DNA from 4 places in the Bradyrhizobium sp. SZCCHNS1022 genome. Region 1 is predicted to be linked to each of the others. Evidence: predicted binding sites of a transcription regulator. Region 1 holds the regulator's gene; each other region holds the start of a gene.
The links. The regulator PhoB, encoded in region 1, activates phosphate uptake and scavenging genes when phosphate is short. The targets are predictions, from matches to a motif close to TGTCATNNANCTGTCAT.
Positions count from the first base shown of each region.

Region 2: a site for PhoB is predicted at 2,172-2,188, ahead of QX071_RS30130 (Orn/Lys/Arg decarboxylase N-terminal domain-containing protein). Genes of this name have one in related genera too.
Region 3: a site for PhoB is predicted at 3,672-3,688, ahead of QX071_RS33820 (DUF47 domain-containing protein). Genes of this name have one in related genera too.
Region 4: a site for PhoB is predicted at 3,837-3,853, ahead of QX071_RS04060 (alkaline phosphatase D family protein). Genes of this name have one in related genera too.

Region 1 covers NZ_JAUETT010000001.1:158,170-163,509, reverse strand. The annotation lists gene pstA (phosphate ABC transporter permease PstA) at 1-741, shown strand, start outside; gene pstB (phosphate ABC transporter ATP-binding protein PstB) at 738-1,559, shown strand; gene phoU (phosphate signaling complex protein PhoU) at 1,665-2,381, shown strand; gene phoB (phosphate regulon transcriptional regulator PhoB) at 2,397-3,101, shown strand; gene QX071_RS00725 (GcrA family cell cycle regulator) at 3,368-3,880, opposite strand; gene QX071_RS00720 (aspartate aminotransferase family protein) at 4,368-5,340, shown strand, end outside.
Region 2 covers NZ_JAUETT010000006.1:421,132-426,471, reverse strand. The annotation lists gene QX071_RS30130 (Orn/Lys/Arg decarboxylase N-terminal domain-containing protein) at 1-2,125, opposite strand, end outside; gene cobT (nicotinate-nucleotide--dimethylbenzimidazole phosphoribosyltransferase) at 2,301-3,356, shown strand; gene QX071_RS30120 (histidine phosphatase family protein) at 3,356-3,952, shown strand; gene QX071_RS30115 (adenosylcobinamide-GDP ribazoletransferase) at 3,949-4,674, shown strand; gene cobD (threonine-phosphate decarboxylase CobD) at 4,661-5,340, opposite strand, start outside.
Region 3 covers NZ_JAUETT010000010.1:1,962-7,301, reverse strand. The annotation lists gene QX071_RS33840 (ABC transporter ATP-binding protein) at 149-904, shown strand; gene QX071_RS33835 (ABC transporter ATP-binding protein) at 897-1,643, shown strand; gene QX071_RS33830 (branched-chain amino acid ABC transporter permease) at 1,757-2,620, shown strand; gene QX071_RS33825 (branched-chain amino acid ABC transporter permease) at 2,622-3,590, shown strand; gene QX071_RS33820 (DUF47 domain-containing protein) at 3,729-4,373, shown strand; gene QX071_RS33815 (anion permease) at 4,383-5,340, shown strand, end outside.
Region 4 covers NZ_JAUETT010000001.1:908,044-913,383, reverse strand. The annotation lists gene QX071_RS04080 (TAXI family TRAP transporter solute-binding subunit) at 1-1,081, shown strand, start outside; gene QX071_RS04075 (YkvA family protein) at 1,222-1,620, opposite strand; gene QX071_RS04070 (4a-hydroxytetrahydrobiopterin dehydratase) at 1,717-2,019, opposite strand; gene QX071_RS04065 (TAXI family TRAP transporter solute-binding subunit) at 2,375-3,724, shown strand; gene QX071_RS04060 (alkaline phosphatase D family protein) at 3,920-5,340, shown strand, end outside.

The DNA of each region.
Region 1 (5,340 bases):
GATCTGCTCTACCAGGGCCTGGCTGGCCTGACCGTGCAGGTCTTCGCGACCGATACGCCGCCGCCGGGATCGAGCGACGGCGGCCTGCGCAACGCCATCGTAGGCTCGATCATCATGACGGTCTTCGGCGTCGGCGTCGGTGCTCCACTCGGCTTGTTCGCCGGCACCTACCTCGCCGAGTATGGTCGCCATGACCGGTTGACTTCGGTGATCCGTTTCATCAACGACATCCTGCTCTCTGCCCCATCCATCATCATCGGCCTGTTCATCTATGGCGCGGTCGTGGTTCCGATGGGCGGCTTCTCGGCCATCGCGGGCTGTCTGGCGCTTGCCGTGATCGTGATTCCGGTCGTGCTGCGCACCACCGAGGACATGCTGCTGCTGGTGCCCAATCCGCTGCGTGAGGCCGCCTCCGCACTTGGCCTGCCGCGTTCGCTGGTGATCCGGCGCATCGCCTATCGCGCGGCGCGCTCCGGCTTGATCACGGGCGTCCTGCTGGCGACCGCTCGCGTGGCCGGCGAGACCGCGCCGCTCCTGTTCACTGCGTTGTCGAACCAGTTCTGGAGCCTCGATCTTACCCACACGATGGCCAACCTGCCGGTGACCATCAACAACTTCGTCCAGAGCCCCTATGCCTATTGGAAGCAGCTGGCCTGGACCGGGGCCCTTTTGATTACCTTGACCGTACTTGCCCTGAACATCGGGGCCCGCATTCTGGGCGCCGAGAGGAGCGCAAAATGACCGACATGTCTGTTTCCGTCTCAAGTCCGGCGGGCGTCATTCCGAACAAATCCTTGCCGGACGCTCCGGCGAAGGTGACGGTCCGGAACCTGAACTTTTATTACGGCGATCACCATGCGCTGAAGAACATCAACCTGTCGCTCGGAACCAACCGGGTGACGGCCTTCATCGGACCGTCCGGCTGCGGCAAGTCCACGCTGCTGCGCATCTTCAACCGGATGTATGATCTGTATCCGGGCCAGCGCGCCGAAGGCCAGCTGATGCTGGACAACACCAACATCCTCGACCCCAAGCTCGACCTGAACCTCTTGCGTGCGCGCGTCGGCATGGTGTTCCAGAAGCCGACGCCGTTCCCGATGACGATCTACGAGAACATCGCCTTCGGCATCCGCCTGTATGAGAAGATCTCCAAATCCGAGATGGATGACCGGGTCGAGAAGGCGTTGCGCGGCGGCGCGCTGTGGAACGAGGTCAAGGACAAGCTCAACGCCTCGGGCCTGAGCCTTTCCGGCGGCCAGCAACAGCGTCTCTGTATTGCCCGCACCGTTGCGGTGCGTCCCGAGGTGATCCTGTTCGACGAGCCGTGCTCGGCGCTCGATCCGATCTCGACCGCCAAGGTCGAGGAGTTGATCCAGGAGCTGTCGGACAACTACACGATCGCGATCGTGACCCACAACATGCAGCAGGCGGCCCGCGTCTCCGACAAGACCGCCTTCATGTATCTCGGCGAGCTGATCGAGTTCGACGATACCAGCAAGATCTTCACCTCGCCGAGCGATCGGCGGACCCAGGACTACATCACCGGCCGCTTCGGCTGATGCCGGAAACGGACCCCTTGCATCGGTCGGCAAGGGGCAGTTGGCTGAGGCAGCGAGACCCGAATTGACGCGCCGGACTACGACGGCATTGCCGAGGAGATAGAGATGGCCAGTGAACATACCGTCAAGGCGTTTGACAGCGACCTGCAGGAGCTGACGCGGCTGGTCGCGGAGATGGGCGGCTTGGCCGAGCGGCTGATCGTGGATTCCGTCGACGCGCTGGTGCGGCGCGACGTCGCGCTCGGCGAGCGGGTGATCCAGACGGACGCCGAGATCGACAGTCTGCAGCGGCTGATCGAGGAGCGCGCGGTGCTCACCATCGCCCGCCGGCAGCCGATGGCGGTGGACCTGCGCGAGATCGTCGGCGCGATGCGGGTTGCGACCGACCTCGAGCGGATCGGCGACCTCGCCAAGAACATCGGCAAGCGCGTCGCCGCGCTGGAGAGCGATTTCCATCCCTTGAAGCTGATCCGCGGTTTGGAGCACATGACCGACCTGGTGCAGTCGCAGGTCAAGTCGGTGCTCGACGCCTATGCCGCCCACGATCTGCCGGCGGCGATGACGGTGTGGAAGGGCGACGAGGAGGTCGACGCCATCTGCACCTCGCTGTTCCGCGAGCTGCTCACCTACATGATGGAAGATCCCCGCAACATCTCGTTCTGCATTCACCTGATGTTCTGCGCCAAGAACATCGAACGGATCGGCGATCATGCGACCAACATCGCGGAAACCGTGTTCTACATGATCGAAGGCCAGCCGATGATCGACAAGCGTCCGAAGGGCGACATGACGTCCTTCGCGGCCACCGCCCCCGGAAACTGAGAGAGAAGCTGAGCGATGAGTGCGCGCATTCTGGTTGTGGAAGACGAGGAAGCGCTGACGACGCTGCTGCGCTACAATCTCGAGACCGAAGGTTACGAGGTCGAGACGGTTGCGCGCGGCGACGACGCCGACACGCGACTGAAGGAACGGGTGCCCGATCTCGTGGTGCTGGACTGGATGCTGCCGGGGCTGTCCGGCATCGAGCTGTGCCGGCGCCTGCGCGCCCGGCCCGAGACCAAGCAGCTGCCGATCATCATGCTGACGGCGCGCGGTGAGGAGAGCGAGCGGGTCCGCGGGCTCGCCACCGGGGCGGACGATTACATCGTCAAGCCGTTCTCGGTGCCCGAGCTGTTGGCCCGCGTGAAGGGTCTGCTCCGTCGCGCGAGCCCCGAACGGCTCGCCACCGTGCTCGCCTATGGCGACATCGAGCTCGATCGCGAGAAGCGCCGCGTCGCCCGCTCCGGCCGGCCGATCGATCTCGGGCCGACCGAATATCGGCTGCTCGAGTTCTTCCTGGAACATCCGGGCCGCGTGTTCAGCCGCGAGCAGCTGCTCGACAGCGTCTGGGGCCGCGACATCTACATCGACGAGCGTACGGTGGACGTGCACATCGGACGCTTGCGCAAGCTGCTCAATCCGGGACGCGAACAGGATCCGATCCGCACCGTGCGTGGCGCGGGCTATGCGCTCGACGACCGCTTCGCGAAGGCGGAATCGTGAGCTGAGGGCGATCGCGCAGCGACAAACAGCGACCGATCAAAGGCGGAGCTTCGGCTCCGCCTTTTTTGTCATGACAAGCGCGCTTGCAACGTGCGCCGCCGTCATCCCGGCGAACGCCGGTACCCATAACCGCAAATGCTGATGATAGAGCTGCAGCTGTAGCTAACATCCATCATAACCACGCCCGCCGGTGGTTATGGGTCCCCGCGTTCGCGGGGACGACAGCTGATGGCTGAGCTAACAGCGCGTCCAAGATGCGCAACAGATCAACGTGCCGGGCTCTTGCCGGGGTGACGACGGCGATCGGCCGCGGGCTGATAGGCGATGCGCGAATGCTGCGCGCAATAGGGCAGGCCGTTCAGCGCCTTGCCGCCGCAGAAGAAGAAGTCCGCGCTGGCGGGATCGCCGACCGGCCAGTGGCAGGTGCCTTCGCGGAGCTCGAGCAGCGACAGCCGCTGGTTCATCGGCACCACATTGTCGAAGGTGATCGGATCGGGCTCCGTCTCGACCTCGAACACCTGGGCGAGCGCGGTATTGCCGCGCGCCACCGGGCGGGCCACCCGCATCATCGGCTGAGCGGGGCGCGCCTTGCGCTGACGCGGAGCGGCGGCGGCAGGGCTCTTGGCGCGACCGGAGAGGCCGAGCCTGTGGACCTTGCCGATCACGGCGTTGCGCGTCACATTTCCGAGCTCCGCTGCGATCTGGCTGGCCGACAGTCCGGCCTCCCAGAGCTTTTTCAACTGCTCGACGCGATCGTCTGACCAGGTCAATACCGTCATCGCACCTTTCCCTTCGCGTTTCGCTGGCCAGTTTCGGGACAGCGCTGCGGTGCCAAACTCACGAAAATCCCTGCTCGCAGAATCCCTTAGCCCTCGCCGGGCGCGAGATGCGCGCCCGGACGTGTACGCCGAACCACCGAACTCTTAAGGATCAGACCTGCTGCACGAGATGTCGTACTCGATGCGAAAAACGCTACAATATGCCGTGACTCCCGCGCAAGAGTCGGGGGCCACCGTCCACACCTTCCGTCGATGTGGACCGGGAACGCTTAGCACTGTCATCGACCGGAAACCCCACCTGTTCCGCGCTGAGGCGGCTGGCTCACGCGTGTTGACAGCGAACGTCCTGCGCATACAATAGTTGTCCGTGCCGCCTTGAAAAGGCGGCACATTTTGTTTTCCAGGGCCGGGTCCCGGGTGCGCGATGGCGCTGCTTTGCGCCTCCTCGTGCGCGTCTTGACCGGCCCGTCAGCTCAAGTGATCAGCCATGACGGACGTCGCGTCGCATCTGCTCCCCGTATTTGCCCGGATCGATCTCGCCTTCGAGCGCGGCGAGGGCGCCTGGCTGATCGCGACCAATGGCGAGCGCTATCTCGACTTCACCTCCGGCGTCGCCGTGAATGCGCTGGGTCACGCGCATCCGCATTTGGTGAAGGCGCTGCAGGAGCAGGCGACCAAGCTCTGGCACATGTCGAACCTGTTCAAGAGCCCGGACGGCGAGCGGCTTGCGGCGCGGCTGTGCGAGCAGAGCTTCGCCGACTACGTGTTCTTCGCCAATTCCGGCGCCGAAGCGATGGAATGCGCGATCAAGATCACGCGCAAGCATCACGCCGCCAAGGGGCATCCGGAACGTTACCGCATCGTTACGTTCGAGGGCGCGTTCCACGGCCGCACGCTGGCGACGCTCGCGGCCACCGGCTCGGCCAAATATCTCGACGGCTTCGGCCCGCCGATGGATGGTTTCGACCAAGTCCCGCTCGGCGATCTCGAAGCGGTGAAGAAGGCGATCGGCCCGCACACCGCGGGCATCTTGATCGAGCCGGTGCAAGGTGAGGGTGGCGTGCGCACCGCGCCGCTGGGCTTCTACAAGGCCCTGCGCGAGCTCTGCAACGCGCACGGCCTGCTGCTCGTGTTCGACGAGGTGCAGACTGGCATGGGCCGCACCGGCGAGCTGTTCGCGCATCGCTGGCTCGGGGTCGAGCCCGACGTGATGTCGCTGGCGAAAGCGCTCGGCGGCGGTTTCCCGATCGGCGCGTGCCTCGCCACGGCCGATGCTGCGGCCGGCATGACGGCGGGCTCGCATGGTTCGACCTTCGGCGGCAACCCGCTGGCGGTGGCCGCGGCCAATGCGGTGCTGGACGTGATGCTGGCGCCGGGCTTCTTCGAGCACGCGCGCAAGATGTCGCTGCTGCTCAAGCAGAAGCTCGCCGCCGTGATCGATCGCCACCCGGAGGTGATCT
Region 2 (5,340 bases), on a different contig from region 1:
TGTCGATCGGCAGATAATCGACGTCATTGCGCATCAGGGCGCGAGCAGCCTCGCGGGGGGAGATCGCAATCTCCGGCATGTGCTCGGGCAGGAACTGCTTGGCCTGCAGCGCACTCACGTCGGCCGCACGATAGAAACGGTGCATCTCGGCGCAGAGGTCGCGCAGCCGCACCTTGCCATAACGGCCAAAGCGGCGGCGGGTGAATTCCGGGATCGCATCCTCCAACAGCACGTTGTCGTCGTGCAGCCTCTTGAAGGCGACGAGGCCGCTGATCAGCGTGCCGGCCTTGCTGGCCTCCACGCCCGGTGTCAGCAGAAACAAGAGCGAGTTGAGGTCGTTCTTCTCGGCCACGATCCGGTTCTCGCGGAGATATTGCGCGACCACGGGCGCGGGGATGCCGTGCTCGGCATAGCCGCCGGTCGCCCGGTCGAAGCCGGGGGTCAGCAGCGTCAGCTTGTTCGGATCGGTCATGGCGAAACCGGCCTCCATGTTCGGAAAGCCGTGCCAGGTGGAATTGGGACCGAGCTGCCAGAGGGACGCGTCGGTGGCCAACTGGTCGGTCGAGATCGCCTCCCACGCGACGTCATGGACCCCGCCCGGGCTTGCGGCATCCGGGATCGCCACGCGGTCCGGCACGAACGGCTCGAAGAACCAGCGCCGCGCCGGATCCTTCTCCTTCTCCTCAAATTCCCGGCGCATCGCCCGGATCTTCTTGCGCAATTCGATGCCGAGCCGGATCGTGTCATCCCACAGCACTTCGCCGGAACGCCCCTTCATCATCTGCGCGCCGACATCGAGCGAGGCGAACAGCGGATAGAACGGCGAAGTCGAGGCGTGCTGCATGAAGCTTTCGTTGAAGCGCCGATGCTCGATCCGGCGCCGCTGGCCCTTGATGTGGCGATCCTTGACGTGGATCTGCGAGGCCTGGGAGAAGCTGGCAAGCTGCTTGTGCGTGGATTGGGTGGCGATGATCCCAGGCGCGTTCGGGCCCAGTTCCGAAAGCCCCATCGCGAAGCGGCCGGCATAGAGAGGGTGGAATTTCATGAACCCGGCCCAGGCCTCGTCGAACATGATGTACTCGCAGAGGTGGCCGATCCGCTTCAGGATCATCTCGGCGCTGTGGATCGAGCCGTCATAGGTGCACTGCTCGACCACGGCGACGCGGAACGGGCGCTCCCTGCGCCAGGCGTCGGGGTCCTTGACCAGCGGGTTGTTGCGGATCTGCTGGCGCAGATGCTCCTCGTCGAGCAGGTCCCAGCGCATCGGGCCGATCAGGCCCCAGGCATTGCGGACCGTCGGGACATAAATCGGGATGCCGCCGGAGATCAGCAGCGCGCCATGGTGGGCGGCCTTGTGATTGTTCCGGTCGAACAGCACGAGGTCGCCGTCGGTGACCAGCGCTCCCAGCACCACCTTGTTCGAGGTGGAGGTGCCGTTCAGCACGAAATAGGTCTTTTCGGCGCCGAAGATCTGCGCCGCTTCCTTCTGCGCCCGCAGCGCCGGTCCCTCATGGGTCAGGAGGTCGCCGAGGTCGAGGACGGAATTGTCGAGGTCGTCGCGGAACACGGCTTCGCCGAGATGCTCGACGAAGATCCGGCCGATCGGGCTGCGGCTGTAGAACACGCCGCCATTGTGCCCGGGGCAGGTCCAGAGCTGATTGCCTTCCTCGGCATAGTCGACGAGCGTGCCGAAGAACGGCGTCTTCAACGTCTCGGCATATTGCTTGAGCCGGCTGATCAGGTTCTTGGCGATGAAGGGCGGCGTTTCCTCCGACAGGAACACATAGCCGTCGATGAAGTCGAGCACCTCGACCGGCAGATCCTCGAACCGCTTGCGCCGGATCAGGAGGATGATCGGAAAATCGAGGCCGCGCCGGCGCATCAGGTTGATCAGGGCCATGGTTTTGCCCTCGAGACCCTTCTTGCCCCAATCGACCACCATGCAGCCGATCGCGGCATCGGTCTGCACGGCGATCTCGGCGTCTTCGAGCTTGCGGGCCCGCACCACCTCGAACCCGGAACGCTGGATCTCTTCGATGATCTGGTTGAAACGGACGCCCGCGAGGTCGTCGGGCTCAAAGACCGGAGCGGCGAACAGGAAGGTGAAGCGTCGGAAATAGTCCATGCGGGTCTGCCAAGTTTGGGTCGGAGGCCAGCTGTCGGTACATTCCATGACAGTTCAATGACAGTGTAGAGTGTCGTCAGGGCCAGCGCGTTCAAATCAACGGTAGGACGCTGCTTGTCACGCCGCCGGCTCGATGGCAATCGAGCCAGTTCGAATCTGTGCCAAGGATCTCAGTGTGTTACCTGAATGGATCAGCCTTGAATGCCCGGCCACCTCGGAGCGTCACCGCCAGTCGGCGCTGGCGCGGCAGGCGCAATTGACCAAGCCGCTCGGCGCGCTCGGACGACTGGAGGAGATCGCAGTGGAGTTGGCGGCGCTCCAGGCCACCGACAGGCCGGGGGCGGAGCGGGCGCCGATCATCCTGTTCGCTGGCGATCATGGCATCGCGGCCCGCGGTGTATCGGCCTATCCGCCCGAGGTCACCGTCCAGATGTTGCACAACTTCGCCGGTGGCGGGGCGGCAATCTCGGTGCTGGCGCGCACGCTCGGTTGTCCGCTCGAAGTCGTCGACGCCGGCACGTTGGGCGATCAGCCGATACCGGGTGTGATCGTCGATAAGCCACGGCGCGGGACCCGCGATTTCGGCGTCGAGACGGCTCTGACATCCGAGGAGGTGGCTTTTGCGCTCGCCTGCGGGCAGCGCGCAATCGCGCGCCAGGCGGAGCCCAAGCCGCAGCTGGTGATTCTCGGTGAGATGGGGATCGGCAATACGACCTCCGCCTCGGCGATTGCGGCTGCGCTCCTGGGATGGCCCGCGGCTGAAATCGTCGGGAGCGGCACCGGGCTGGATGGGGAAGGGCGCGCGCGAAAGGCGCGCGTGATTGCCGACGCGCTCGCATTGCATGGACTGGAAGTTGGCACCCCCGTGGAGACCGTGCTCGCCGCGGTCGGTGGGCTCGAGATCGTCGCAATGACCGGCGCGATCATTGCTGCTGCACGAATGGGTGTACCGGTTCTGATCGACGGCTTCATCGTCTCGGTCGCCGCCCTTGCTGCCGTGAAGCTCAATCCGTCGTGTCGGCCATGGCTCCTCTTCTCGCATCGTTCGGCCGAACTGGGCCACCGCGTCGTGCTGGACGCACTCGGTGCGCGGCCGCTGATCGATCTCGATCTGCGGCTCGGCGAAGCCTCGGGGGCGGCGACTGCGTTGCCCCTGCTGCGGCTGGCATGCGCGCTTCATAACGAGATGGCGACTTTTGCCGAAGCCGCGGTGTCGGGCCGCGACAGCTGATGCGGATCGATCTGCTGCGGCACGGCGACACCGGGCGCGAGCGCTATCTCGACGGCCGCAGCGATCCGCCGCTGAGCGAGATGGGGTGGCGGCAATTTGCCAAGCAGACCCAAGACGGAGCATGGAGGCACATCGTGTGCTCGCCGCGGGCGCGGGCGCGGGCTGCTGCCGACGATTTGGCCCGACGATCGGGCACGGTGGTCCATATCGACCCCGACTGGAGCGAACTCGATTTCGGTCGTTGGGACGGGCGATCACGGGACGAGATCGCGGCGCGGCCTGATCATGCCGCATTGCTGCAGGCGTTCTACGCCGATCCCACGGCTTTTACCGCGCCCGGCGGGGAAAGCTGGGTGTCTTTGCGCGATCGCGTCGGTCGAGCCCTCGACAGGCTGACGACAGAACCTGAGCTCTCTCCCGTGCTGATCGTGACGCACGGCGGGGCCATCCGTGCTGCGCTGTCGTTGATCTTGAACTGGCCGCTGCGGTCGCTGTGGAGTTTGCGCATCAATCCCGCGACTCGTATCACGCTCGAGATCGGGCGCGGCGAGGACGATGCGCTCTGGGGCGAAATCATCGAGATCATCCAGCCATGAGTCGTCGTGAATTCTGGATCGCGCTGCAGTTTCTTACGCGCCTCCCGACCCCGCGTGTCGCCGACATGCGACCCGGCGATCTCAAGCGCGCCGCGATGTTCTTCCCCGCCGTCGGACTCGTCGTCGGGATATGTCTTGCCTTGATCGCGCGCATTCTCCACGGCAGCAATCCTTGGGTCGTTGCGCTCGCTGTGGTCGTGGCCTGGATCTGGATCACCGGCGCGCTGCATCTCGATGGGCTCGGCGACGTGGCCGACGCATTCGGCGCCTCGCACGGCAAGCCCGATCGCTTCATCGAGGTGCTGGGTGATCCTCATGCCGGCAATTTTGCCGTGGTCGCGATCGCCTTGCAGATCGCGGCGAAGCTCGTGCTCATCGCGCATCTGCCGGCGTCGCTTGCGATCGGGGCGCTGGTGCTCATTCCGGCCTGGGCGCGCTGGGGCACGTTGGTTTGGAGCAGGCTGCTCGTATCATTGAAGCCGGGGCTCGGGGCCAGCGTTGCAAACAGTGTCGGTTGGCTCCTGATTGGCGGCTGGGCGCTGGCGCTTCTCCTACTGGCCCTCATCGGCGCGCGCCCGACGCTCGTGGCGTTGATCGTCATTCCCGCCGTTGCGCTTTATTGGCAATCGCGGCTCGGCAGCATTACCGGCGATGGCCTTGGCGCCAGTGTCGAGGTGACGGAGACATTGCTGCTGTTCGCCTGCGTGTTCAGCCTGCAGTGAGCGCATCGGCGAGCCGTTGCCATTCCTCCTCGCGACCCGGCAGGCCGAAACGCAGCCAAGTCTCATTATGGGCGAACCGCCTGACGTGAATGCCTCGCTGCGCGAGGCGATCGGCCAGATGTCGGGCGGCCACGCTCTCGGCAAGACGGAACAGCGGGGTGCCGCCAACAATGTTGCAGCCGGCGGCCATCAGCAGCGCGTCGAGACGTGCGCAATCCGCAGCCAATCGTTGCCGCGCCTGCTGCAGCCACACATCATCCCGCAACGCTGCGGCTCCGATCGCGAGCGCAGGTCCAGAGACCGCCCAGGGGCCGAGGTCACCCCTTAAGCGTTGGCAGAGTTCAGGTGCCGCAATGGCGAAGCCGAGCCGCAGGCCCGCGAAACCATAGGCCTTGCCGAAGGAGCGCAGCACGATGGTTGCTGGCGGCAGCCGAGACGTCAGGCTCGCATCACCAGGTAGAAAATCCGCAAAGGCTTCGTCCACGATCAGGAGGCCGTCACGCCGCGCCAGCTCGGAGCCGAGCGAAACGAGCGTCTCGCGCGGCAGTAGACGACCGGTGGGATTATTGGGATTCACCACGACGGCAACGTCGGCCTCGGCCAGCGCCTCGACCTCATTGACCGTGCGGACTCGATGGCCGCAACGATGCCAGCACAGCGCATGTT
Region 3 (5,340 bases), on a different contig from region 1:
TAACTGCCTCGTTTGACGGCATATTCCGCGCCAGGAGGCGGCCGGCCTAGGATAGTCAAAGGAAATGTCCAGGCTTCCAAAGGGTCAGCCGAGAACGAATAATGATCCGGGCGTCCGCTTTGATGGCGCCGGGCAGGGGGAAATTTGTTTGGCTGATGAGTTCATTCTCGAAACCCACGGATTGACCAAGGAGTTCGCGGGGTTCTTCGCCGTACGCGATGTCTCGCTCAAGGTTCGCCGCGGGAGCATCCATGCGCTGATCGGCCCGAACGGGGCCGGCAAGACCACCTGTTTCAACCTGCTGACCAAGTTCCTGCGGCCTTCGGCCGGCAAGATCGTCTATAACGGGCAGGACATTACCGCGATGGCGCCGGCCGATGTCGCGCGCCTCGGGCTGGTCCGCTCGTTTCAGATCTCGGCGGTATTTCCGCATCTGACGGCGTTGGAGAACGTCCGCGTCGCATTGCAGCGCCAGCACGGCAGCTCCTTCGATTTCTGGCGTTCCAAGTCGGTGCTGAACCGTTTCAATGGCCGGGCGCACGAGCTTCTGAACGACGTGGGCCTGAGCGAATTCGCCAACACGCCGGCGGTCGAGATGCCGTATGGACGCAAGCGTGCACTTGAGATCGCGACGACGCTGGCGCTCGATCCGGAAATGATGCTGCTCGACGAGCCGATGGCCGGCATGGGGCACGAGGACATCGACAAGATCGCGGCGCTCATCAAGCGGATCTCCGCCAAGTACACCATCCTGATGGTCGAACATAATCTGAGCGTCGTCGCCAATCTCTCCGACATCATCACCGTGCTCACGCGCGGCCAGGTGCTGACCGAAGGTCCTTATTCCGAACTCTCCAAGGACGAACGGGTCAAGGAAGCCTATCTGGGAGCCGGTCATGCCTGAGGTGATGGTCGCGACCCGAGGCGCAGAGACCGCTGCGACCGACACCATTCTCGAGGTCAAAAATCTCGAGGCCTGGTACGGCGAATCCCACATTCTGCACGGCATGAACTTCAACGTGAATGCCGGCGAGGTGGTTACGCTGCTCGGCCGCAACGGCGCCGGCAAGACCACGACGTTGAAGTCGATCATGGGGATCATCGGCAAGCGCACAGGCTCGGTGCGCTTCAACGAGCGCGAATTGATCCGCATGACCTCCGACAAGATCGCGCGGCTCGGCATCGCGCTGTGTCCGGAGGAGCGCGGCATCTTCGCGAGCCTGGACGTGCGTGAGAACCTGCTGCTGCCGCCGGTAGTCCGCGCCGGCGGACTTTCGCTCGAGCAGATCTTCGAGCTGTTTCCGAACCTGAAGGAGCGCTTGAAGAGCCAGGGGACCAAGCTCTCCGGCGGCGAGCAGCAGATGCTGGCGATCGCGCGCATCCTGCGCACCGGTGCGAGCCTGTTGATGCTGGACGAGCCGACCGAGGGCCTCGCTCCGGTGATCATTCAGCAGATCGGCCACACCATCGCGCGGCTGAAGAAGGAGGGCTTTACGATCCTCCTGGTCGAACAGAACTTCCGTTTCGCCTCCACCGTGGCCGACCGCTATTTCGTCGTCGAACACGGCAAGGTGATCGACGGCTTTTCCAATGCCGAACTGCCGGCCAATATGGACAAGCTGCACAGCTATCTCGGCGTCTGACGGCCGCCGAGGCCTTGCGCCGACGGATGCCGGGACGGAAAGCATCAGGATAGGCGTCGCCAAACGACGCCAACGCAATCGACGACGAGCGAAACGACGAAGAGACACCAAGGATGCAAGCCCTCTACGCACAGCTTCTGGTCGGACTGATCAACGGCTCGTTCTACGCGCTGCTCAGTCTCGGGCTTGCCGTCATCTTCGGCATGCTCAACATCATCAACTTCGCCCATGGCGCGCTCTACATGATGGGCGCGTTCTGCGCCTATTTTCTCCTGAACGTCACTGGACTCGGCTATTGGTGGGCGCTGATCCTGGCGCCGATCGCGGTCGGGATCTTCGGTATGATCCTGGAGCGCACGCTCCTGCAGTGGCTGGCCGGCCTCGACCATCTCTACGGCCTGTTACTCACCTTCGGCATCGCGCTGATCGTGCAGGGCGTCTTCCAGAACTATTTCGGCTCCTCTGGTCTGCCCTATTCGATCCCAGAGCAGCTCCGCGGCGGCATGAATCTCGGCTTCATGTTCTTGCCCGTCTATCGCGGCTGGGTCGTGGTGTTTTCGCTCGTCGTCTGCGTCGCCACCTGGTTCCTGATCGAGCGCACCCGGCTCGGTGCTTACCTGCGCGCCGCGACCGAAAATCCCACCTTGGTGCGTGCCTTTGGCATCAACGTGCCACGCATGATCACGCTGACCTACGGGCTTGGTGTCGGTCTTGCCGCGCTCGCCGGCGTATTGTCGGCGCCGATCAACCAGGTCCGCCCGCTGATGGGGGCCGACCTCATCATCGTCGTCTTCGCGGTCGTCGTGATCGGCGGCATGGGCTCGATCATGGGCTCGATCATCACCGGCTTTGCGCTCGGCGTGATCGAGGGATTGACCAAGTATTTCTATCCCGAGGCTTCCAACACCGTGGTCTTCGTACTCATGGTCCTGGTGTTGCTGGTGAAGCCGACGGGTCTGACCGGACGGGCCGCCTGACATGACTTCGATCACCGACGCTACATTGCCGATCACCCCGCGCGCGATGCGCGACGAAATGATCGCCTTCGTCATCATGGCAGCGCTGCTTGCGCTGGTGCCGTGGACCGGGATCTATCCCTTCTTCGTGATGCAGGCGCTGTGCTTTGCGCTGCTCGCCTGCGCCTTCAACCTCTTGATCGGCTATGGCGGCCTGCTGTCATTTGGCCACGCGATGTTCCTGGGCACGGCCGGCTATTGCAGCGCGCACGCCTTGAAAGTGTGGGGCTTGCCGCCGGAGCTCGGCATCCTGGTCGGCGTCGCGGGAGCCTTCGCGCTTTCGGTCGTCACCGGCTATATCTCGATTCGGCGCCAGGGCATCTATTTCTCGATGATCACGCTGGCGCTGTCGCAGTTGCTCTATTTCATCTATCTGCAGACGCCGTTCACCCATGGCGAAGACGGCATCCAGGGCATCCCGCAGGGGCACCTGTTCGGCATCTTCGATCTGTCGAAGTCGACGGTCCTGTACTATGTCGTGCTGGTGGGCTTTCTCGCCGGCTTTCTGCTGATCTTCCGGACCATCAACTCGCCCTTCGGCGAGGTGCTGAAGTCGATCCGGGAAAACGAGCAGCGGGCCATCTCCCTCGGTTACAAGACCGACCAGTACAAGCTGCTGGCCTTCATCCTGTCGGGGACGATCGCAGGCTTTGCCGGCGCGCTGAAAGTGTTCGTGGCGCAGAACGCCTCGCTGACCGACGTGCACTGGTCGATGTCGGGCGAGATCGTGCTGATGACCCTGGTCGGTGGTCTGGGGACGGTGTTCGGACCGGTCGTCGGCGCCTTCGTGATCATCGCCATGCAGCAATATCTGGCCGGGTTCGGCCAGTGGGTGACAGTGATCCAGGGCGTGATCTTCGTCGCCTGTGTGCTGACCTTCCGCCGCGGCGTGGTCGGCGAGATCGCCCATTTGTTTCGGCGCTCGCTCTAGCCGTTGATATTGCAGCAATTTTTTGCCCAAGAAAGCGGTGGACGACGAGGCTTCCGCTTCTATCGGAACGCGATCCGCGTTATGACAGATTTGTGACGGGCCGCCCTCGGCCCGTTTCCGATCGATGGATCTCGTCTCATGCTGCACTTGTTTCGCGCCGTCCTCCCCAAGGAGGAGCGCTTTTTCGACCTGTTCGCTCGCCACAACAAGGTGGTGATCGAGGGGGCACTGGCGCTGCAGGACATGCTGAAGGGTGGCGATGACATCCTTATGCACTGCCAACGGGTCAACCAGTTCGAGAACGAGGCCGACAACGTCACCCGCGAGGTGCTGACGGCTGTTCGCCGGACCTTCATCACGCCGTTCGATCGCGGAGATATCAAGAGTCTGATCACCTCGATGGACGACGCGATCGATCAGATGCAGCAGACCGCCAAGGCGGTCATGATGTTCGAGGTCAAGGAGTTCGAGCCGACCATGCGCGAGATGGGCGGGCTCCTGGTCGAATGCGCCAATCTGACCGGCCGGGCTTTGCCGCTGCTGCGGGCGATCGGCCAGAATGTGCCGATGATCACCGCCATCACCGAAGAGATGACCAAGCTCGAGGGCCGCGTCGACGATCTCCACGACATCGGGCTGAAGGAGCTGTTCCTCAAGCACCGCCACGCCAACACCATGGACTTCATCATCGGCGCCGAGATCTACGACCACCTGGAGAAGGTCGCCGACCGTTTCGACGACGTCGCCAATGAGATCAATTCGATCATGATCGAACAGGTGTAGGGCGCCGTCGTGGATGCTCCTCTCGGTCTTCCGCTCCTGGTCGGGTTGATCGCGGTCGCGCTCGCCTTCGATTTCCTGAACGGGCTGCATGACGCCGCCAACTCCATCGCGACGATCGTGTCGACGCGGGTGCTGCGGCCGCAATATGCGGTGTTCTGGGCGGCCTTTTTCAACTTCATTGCCTTCGGGGTGTTCGGTCTGCATGTCGCCCAGACCATCGGCACCGGCATCATCGAACCTTCGGTCGTCGACGCGCAGGTGATCTTCGCCGCGCTGCTCGGCGCCATCGCCTGGAACCTGATCACCTGGGCGGCCGGCATTCCATCGTCCAGCTCCCACGCCTTGATCGGGGGCCTGGTCGGGGCAGGGGTGGCCAAGGCGGGTCTGTCGGCGACCGTGTGGAGCGGGCTGTCGAAGACGGTGCTTGCGATCGTGCTGTCACCGCTGCTCGGGCTGGTCCTGGCCATGATCCTGGTCGCGATCGTCTCCTGGGCCTCGGTGCGCTCCACGCCCTTTGCGGTGGACCGGGCCTTTCGCATCCTGCAGTTCGCCTCGGCCTCGCTCTATTCGCTCGGCCATGGCGGCAACGACGCCCAGAAGACGATGGGCATCATCGCGGTGCTGCTCTATTCGCAGGGGTATCTCGGGGGCGACTTCGGCATTCCATTCTGGGTCGTGCTGTCGTGCCAGGCGGCGATGGCGCTGGGCACCCTGATGGGCGGATGGCGGATCGTGCGCACCATGGGCCTGCGCATCACCAAGCTGACCCCGATGCAGGGTTTCTGCGCCGAGACTGGGGGCGCGATCACGCTGTTCATGGCGACTGCGCTGGGCGTGCCGGTCTCGACCACCCACACGATCACGGGCGCCATCGTCGGTGTCGGAGCGGCCCGCCGGGCCTCGGCGGTCCGCTGGAACGTGGCCGGATCGATCGTCTATGCCTGGATCTTCACGATTCCGGCCTCGG
Region 4 (5,340 bases), 750 kb from region 1:
TCTCAAGGCCGTCTTCCAGTTCGGTTCGAACCAGACCAAGCAGGCCCTTAACGCCAATACAGTGACGATGATCACCGGCACCATCGGCGGCACCTATGTGCAGTTCGGTGCCGACCTCGCCTCCGTGCTCGACGACGGCAACAAGCTGCGCGTGCTGCCGATCGTCGGCCGCGGCTCGGTGCAGAGCGTCGCCGACATTCTGTTCCTGCAGGGGGTGGATCTCGGCGTGGTGCGTGCCGACACGCTCGACTATCTCGAGCGCAAGGGCTTCGCGCACGACATCAAGAAGCAATTCACCTATGTGACCAAGCTCTACAATGAAGAGATGCAGGTGATCGCGCCGCTCGCGATCCGCAATCTGCGCGACCTCGACGGCAAGCGGGTCAGCGTCGACCTGCCCGATGGCGGCACCTTCGTCACCGCCTTGACCACGTTCGAACGGCTCGGGCTCAATGCCTCCAACTTCCGCTACATCGAACAGCGCATCGCGATGGAGAAGCTGAAGAAGGGCGAGCTCGATGCGGTGATCGTGGTCGGCGGCAAGCCGTACAAGTCGGTCAGCAATTTCGTCAATGACGGCGGCCGCTTCCATCTGGTGAACGTCGATTATGACCGACCGCTGCAAACCGACTACCTGCCGGCAACGCTCACGTCGAAGGATTATCCGAACCTGATCGCCGAAGGCGACAAGGTCGACACCATCGCCGTACCGGCGGTGCTCGCCGCCTACAACTGGGCGCCCAACACCGACCGCTATCGCAAACTGTCGCTGTTCGTCGACGCCTTCTTCGCCAAGTTTCCGAGCTTCCAGAAGCCGCCCTTCCATCCGAAGTGGAAGGAGGTCTCGCTGTCGGCGCCGCTGGCGGGCTGGCAACGCTTCCCCTATGCCAAGCAGTGGCTGGAGACCCATTCGTTCGAAAGTTCGGGTGCGGCGCGCGACCGCTTCGACGATTTCGTGAAGCAGAGCGACGCCGGCAAGGGCCTGCAGAGCGAGGCCGATCGCGAGGCCCTGTTCAAGCAGTTCCAGGCCTGGGAGGCCGAGCGGAACGGCAGCCCGCGGACGCAGACGCGGCAGCGCTGAGGCTGTAGCCGATCAGCTGCTCAAGCAAACAAAAGCCCCGCGGTCATGCCGCGGGGCTTTTCTCTTGCGTTATTCTCACGCGCACATCGCGTGACCTCGGCGGACGCCACGTGCCGTGCACTGGTGCCGCCACCGGACAGCTAATTGGCCTTGTCCTCTTCGTCCCCCTCCAGCCCGCGCTTTAGCGCGGCGCGTGCGGCGGCGCGATGATCGGGGGTGATGTGCGAGGCGACCATGCGGATGGCCGTGGCGAGCACGGCCGCATCGTCGGTGAAGCCGAGCACCGGCATCACGTCCGGAATGAAATCGAACGGCAGGATGAAATAGGCGATGGCGCCGAGCAGCGCGGCCTGGACGTGACGCGGCGTCTCGCTGTCGAACGCGCAGTAATAGGCGGCGAGCAGGTCTTCGGCGAAGGGCAGCTTCGCCATCACCCGCTTGAACGTGGTCCAGAACCTGCGGCGCACACTATCGCGGTCGCGCGCGAGGCGGTCGGCCGGTTCGAAACCCACAGTATAGTCGGTGGTGTCGGATGCCACGTTTGGTTCCCCTCGTGCCGCGATCCTAGCGGCCTGCCGCCACAAGATGTGGGGATGGCTCCGCGACCCGCAAGCCAGATAAGGGAGGAGAGCACATTATGCGCCCATCTGCGCTGCGATCGCATCCATCGCCTTGGCCAGTTCGATATCCAGCTTCGTGACGCCGCCGGCGTCGTGTGTCGCCAGCACCACCTCGACGGTACGGTAGACATTGCGCCATTCCGGATGATGGTCGCGCTTCTCGGCCACCAGCGCGACGCGGCACATGAAGCCGAAGGCCGCGTTGAAATCCTTGAAAGTGAAGGTTCGCCTGATCGCGTCGCGGCCGTCCAGTTCGGTCCAGCCGGAAAGCTCGCCCAGGGCCGCGGCCCGCGCCTCGGCCGACAATCGCTCCGCCATGATCGCCTCCTCTCGCTAACGTTCCGCTGATCGGACCCGCCGCCCTGCCATCGGCCTGCCCGGTATGGCCATACTGTCCGCCCTCGCGCCCGCCGTCGCAAGGGGAACCTTCCCGACATCGATCCCAAACCATGCATTCGCATCGTTCGCGGAACCGATCCCGCCGGTCGAGCCCAGCGCATCTCGGTAACCATGACGCAGATGTAACCCTCTTCAGGCAAGATATTTGCTACAAGTTTGGCCTAGCGGCTCGGAACCAGACCCATCGGCGACTGTCGCCAGCGCGATCATGGGAGGATTGGACCTGGTGGAAGCTCAGATCCCGACAAAACCGCGCTCGCCGGTCCGCCCCGTCGTGTTCATCGTCGTCGCCGGAATTCTGGCGATCGTCGGCGCGCTTATCGGCGGCTATTACTTTGCGATGCGCCCGGTGCCGCTAAAGATCGCCGTCGGTCCTCCCAACAGCGACGATCTCAGGGTGGTGCAGGCGCTGACCCAGGCGTTTTCGCAAAATCACGGCTATGTCCGCTTGCGTCCGGTGCAGACCGAGGGCGCCGCCGAAAGCGCGCAGGCGCTCGCCGAAGGCAAGGTCGATCTCGCCATCATCCGCGGCGACCTCAACGTTCCGAAGAACGCGCAGGCCGTGGCAACGCTGCGCAAGAACGTCGCGGTGCTATGGGTGCCCCCGGCCAAGGGCCGGAGGAAGGGCGCGAAGATCACCAAGATTTCGCAGCTCGCCGGCCGCAAGATCGGCGTCATCGGCCGCACTCCGGCCAACGTCAATCTGCTCAAGGTGATCCTGCAGCAATATGGCGTCGATCCCGGCAAGGTCGATATCCTGCAATTCCCGATCACCGAGGCCATCGACGCGGTGCGCAGTCAGAAAGCCGACGTCTGGCTGGCTGCGGGACCTGTCAACAGCAAGATCACGACGGAGGCGATCGCAGCCTCCACCAAGGATGGCGGCACACCGACCTTCCTTGCGATCGATTCTGCGGAAGCGATCGCGCAGAATCATCCGGAATATGAAGCGGCCGACATCCCGGCCGGCGCCTTCGGCGGCTCGCCCGACCGGCCCGAGGACGAGGTGAAGACGATCAGCTTCAACCACCACATCGTGGCGCGCAAAGGCTTGGCGGAATCGACCGTCTCCGCCTTCGCCCGCCAGCTGTTTTCGGTGCGCCAGCAGCTGATGTCGGAATTCCCGTTGGCTGCGAAGATCGAGACCCCCGACACCGACAAGGACGCCGCGATCCCGGTGCATCCGGGAGCGGCTGCCTTTGTCGACGGCGAGGAGAAGACCTTCCTCGACCGCTACAGCGATTACATCTGGTGGAGCCTGATGGCGCTCTCGGCGATGGGCTCGATCGGTGCCTGGTTCGCCGGCTATCTGAAGAAGGACGAGCGGTTCATCAACAGTTCGATGCGTGACCGGCTGCTCGAAATGATCACGATCGCGCGCAAGAGCGATTCCCCCGAAGAGCTCGACAACATGCAGAGCGAAGCCGACGACATCCTGCGCAACACGCTTGCCTGTTTCGAGGATGGCGCGATCGAGCACGCCGCGCTCACCGCCTTCAACATCGCGCTCGAGCAGTTCCACAATGCGGTCGCCGACCGCAAGCTGATCCTGATGAGCATGCCGCAGACCCCGCCGCGCGCCGGCACCGGCAACGGTCCCCAATTGCGCGCGACCGGCACCTGATACCAAGGCAAGTCCAGCCGCGATGCAACGCTGGCGCTTCACCGCCAGCCGACGTCAGCTTCGTGGACCGACATCGGAACGGCTCGCAAAATCCTCCCCTGTGGCGCCTTCGCGTAATCGCGCTGTCATCGAATTTTCCTAGCTCTTCGGTCGTACATTCGGGCGCGACTCGCCGCCGCCCCGGAGGAGATATTCATGACGATCCGAATCCCACGCCGCGCTTTCCATGCGCTCTCCCGCCGCCGCTTCCTGTCCACCGCGGCCGCAGCCGGCGTCAGCACGCTGGCCATGCCTTACCTCAGCCGCGCCGCCGACCGGCCGCAGATCACTCACGGTGTGCAGTCCGGCGATGTGAGCAGCGACGGCGGCGTGATCTGGTCGCGCGCCGACCGACCCGCGCAGATGCTGGTCGAGGTCGCCACATCGGACACGTTCAAGGACGCCCGTGCGCTGCCGCCGATCGCAGCGCTGCCGGAAAGTGACTACACGGCCAAGATGCTGGTCGAGAACCTGCCCGGCGGCCAGGAAATCTTCTACCGCGTCAAATTCCGCGACTTGTCGCATCCCGACATCGAGAGCGAGCCGCTCGTCGGACGCTTCCGCACCGCGCCGGCGGACAAGCGCGATGTCAGCTTCGTCTGGGGCGGCGACGTCGCAGGACAAGGCTGGGGCATCAACCCGGACGACGGGGGCATGTTCACGTTCTCGACCATGAAAAAGCACCGGCCGGACTTCTTCATCCACTCCGGCGACACCATCTATGCCGACGGTGTGATCGCATCCGAGGTGAAGCTTTCCGACGGCAAGCTCTGGAAGAATCTCACCATCCCGGAGAAGGCCAAGGTCGCCGAGACGCTCGACGAATTCCGCGCCGCTCACAAATACAATTTCCTCGACGACAATGTCCGCGCCTTCAATGCCGAGGTGCCGATCTTCGTGCAGTGGGACGATCACGAGGTCACCAACAACTGGTCGGCCTCGAAGGATCTTCCAGCCGCCTACAAGGAGCGCAACATCCAGCTGCTGGCGGCGCGCGCCGCGCGCGCCTTCCACGAGATGTATCCGCTGCGCGAAAGCATTGTCGAGCCCGGTCGCGTCTATCGCAGCATCTCCTATGGTCCGCATCTCGACGTGTTCATGCTGGACGAGCGCTCCTATCGCGGTCCGAACAACCCGAATCAGCAGACCGAATACGGTCCCGATGCCTATTTCCTCGGTCCCGAGCAGATGCGCTGGCTGAAGCGGGCGCTGTTGAACTCGCGCGCGACCTGGAAGGTGATCGCTTCCGACATGCCGCTCAGCCTGATCGTCTATGACGATGCCGCCAACAAACGCGGCTCTGAAGCGTTCGCGCAAGGTGACGGTCCGCCGCGCGGCCGCGAGCTCGAGATCGCCGAGATCCTCCGCTTCATCAAGACGGCGCCGATCCAGAACACGGTGTGGCTGACCGCCGACGTCCACTACGCCGCCGCGCATTACTACAATCCGGACAAGGCGCAATTCCAGGACTTCGAGCCGTTCTGGGAGTTCGTCTCGGGGCCGCTGCATGCCGGCACGTTCGGACCGAACGAGCTCGACAACACGTTCGGCCCCGAGGTGCGCTTCATCAAGGCGCC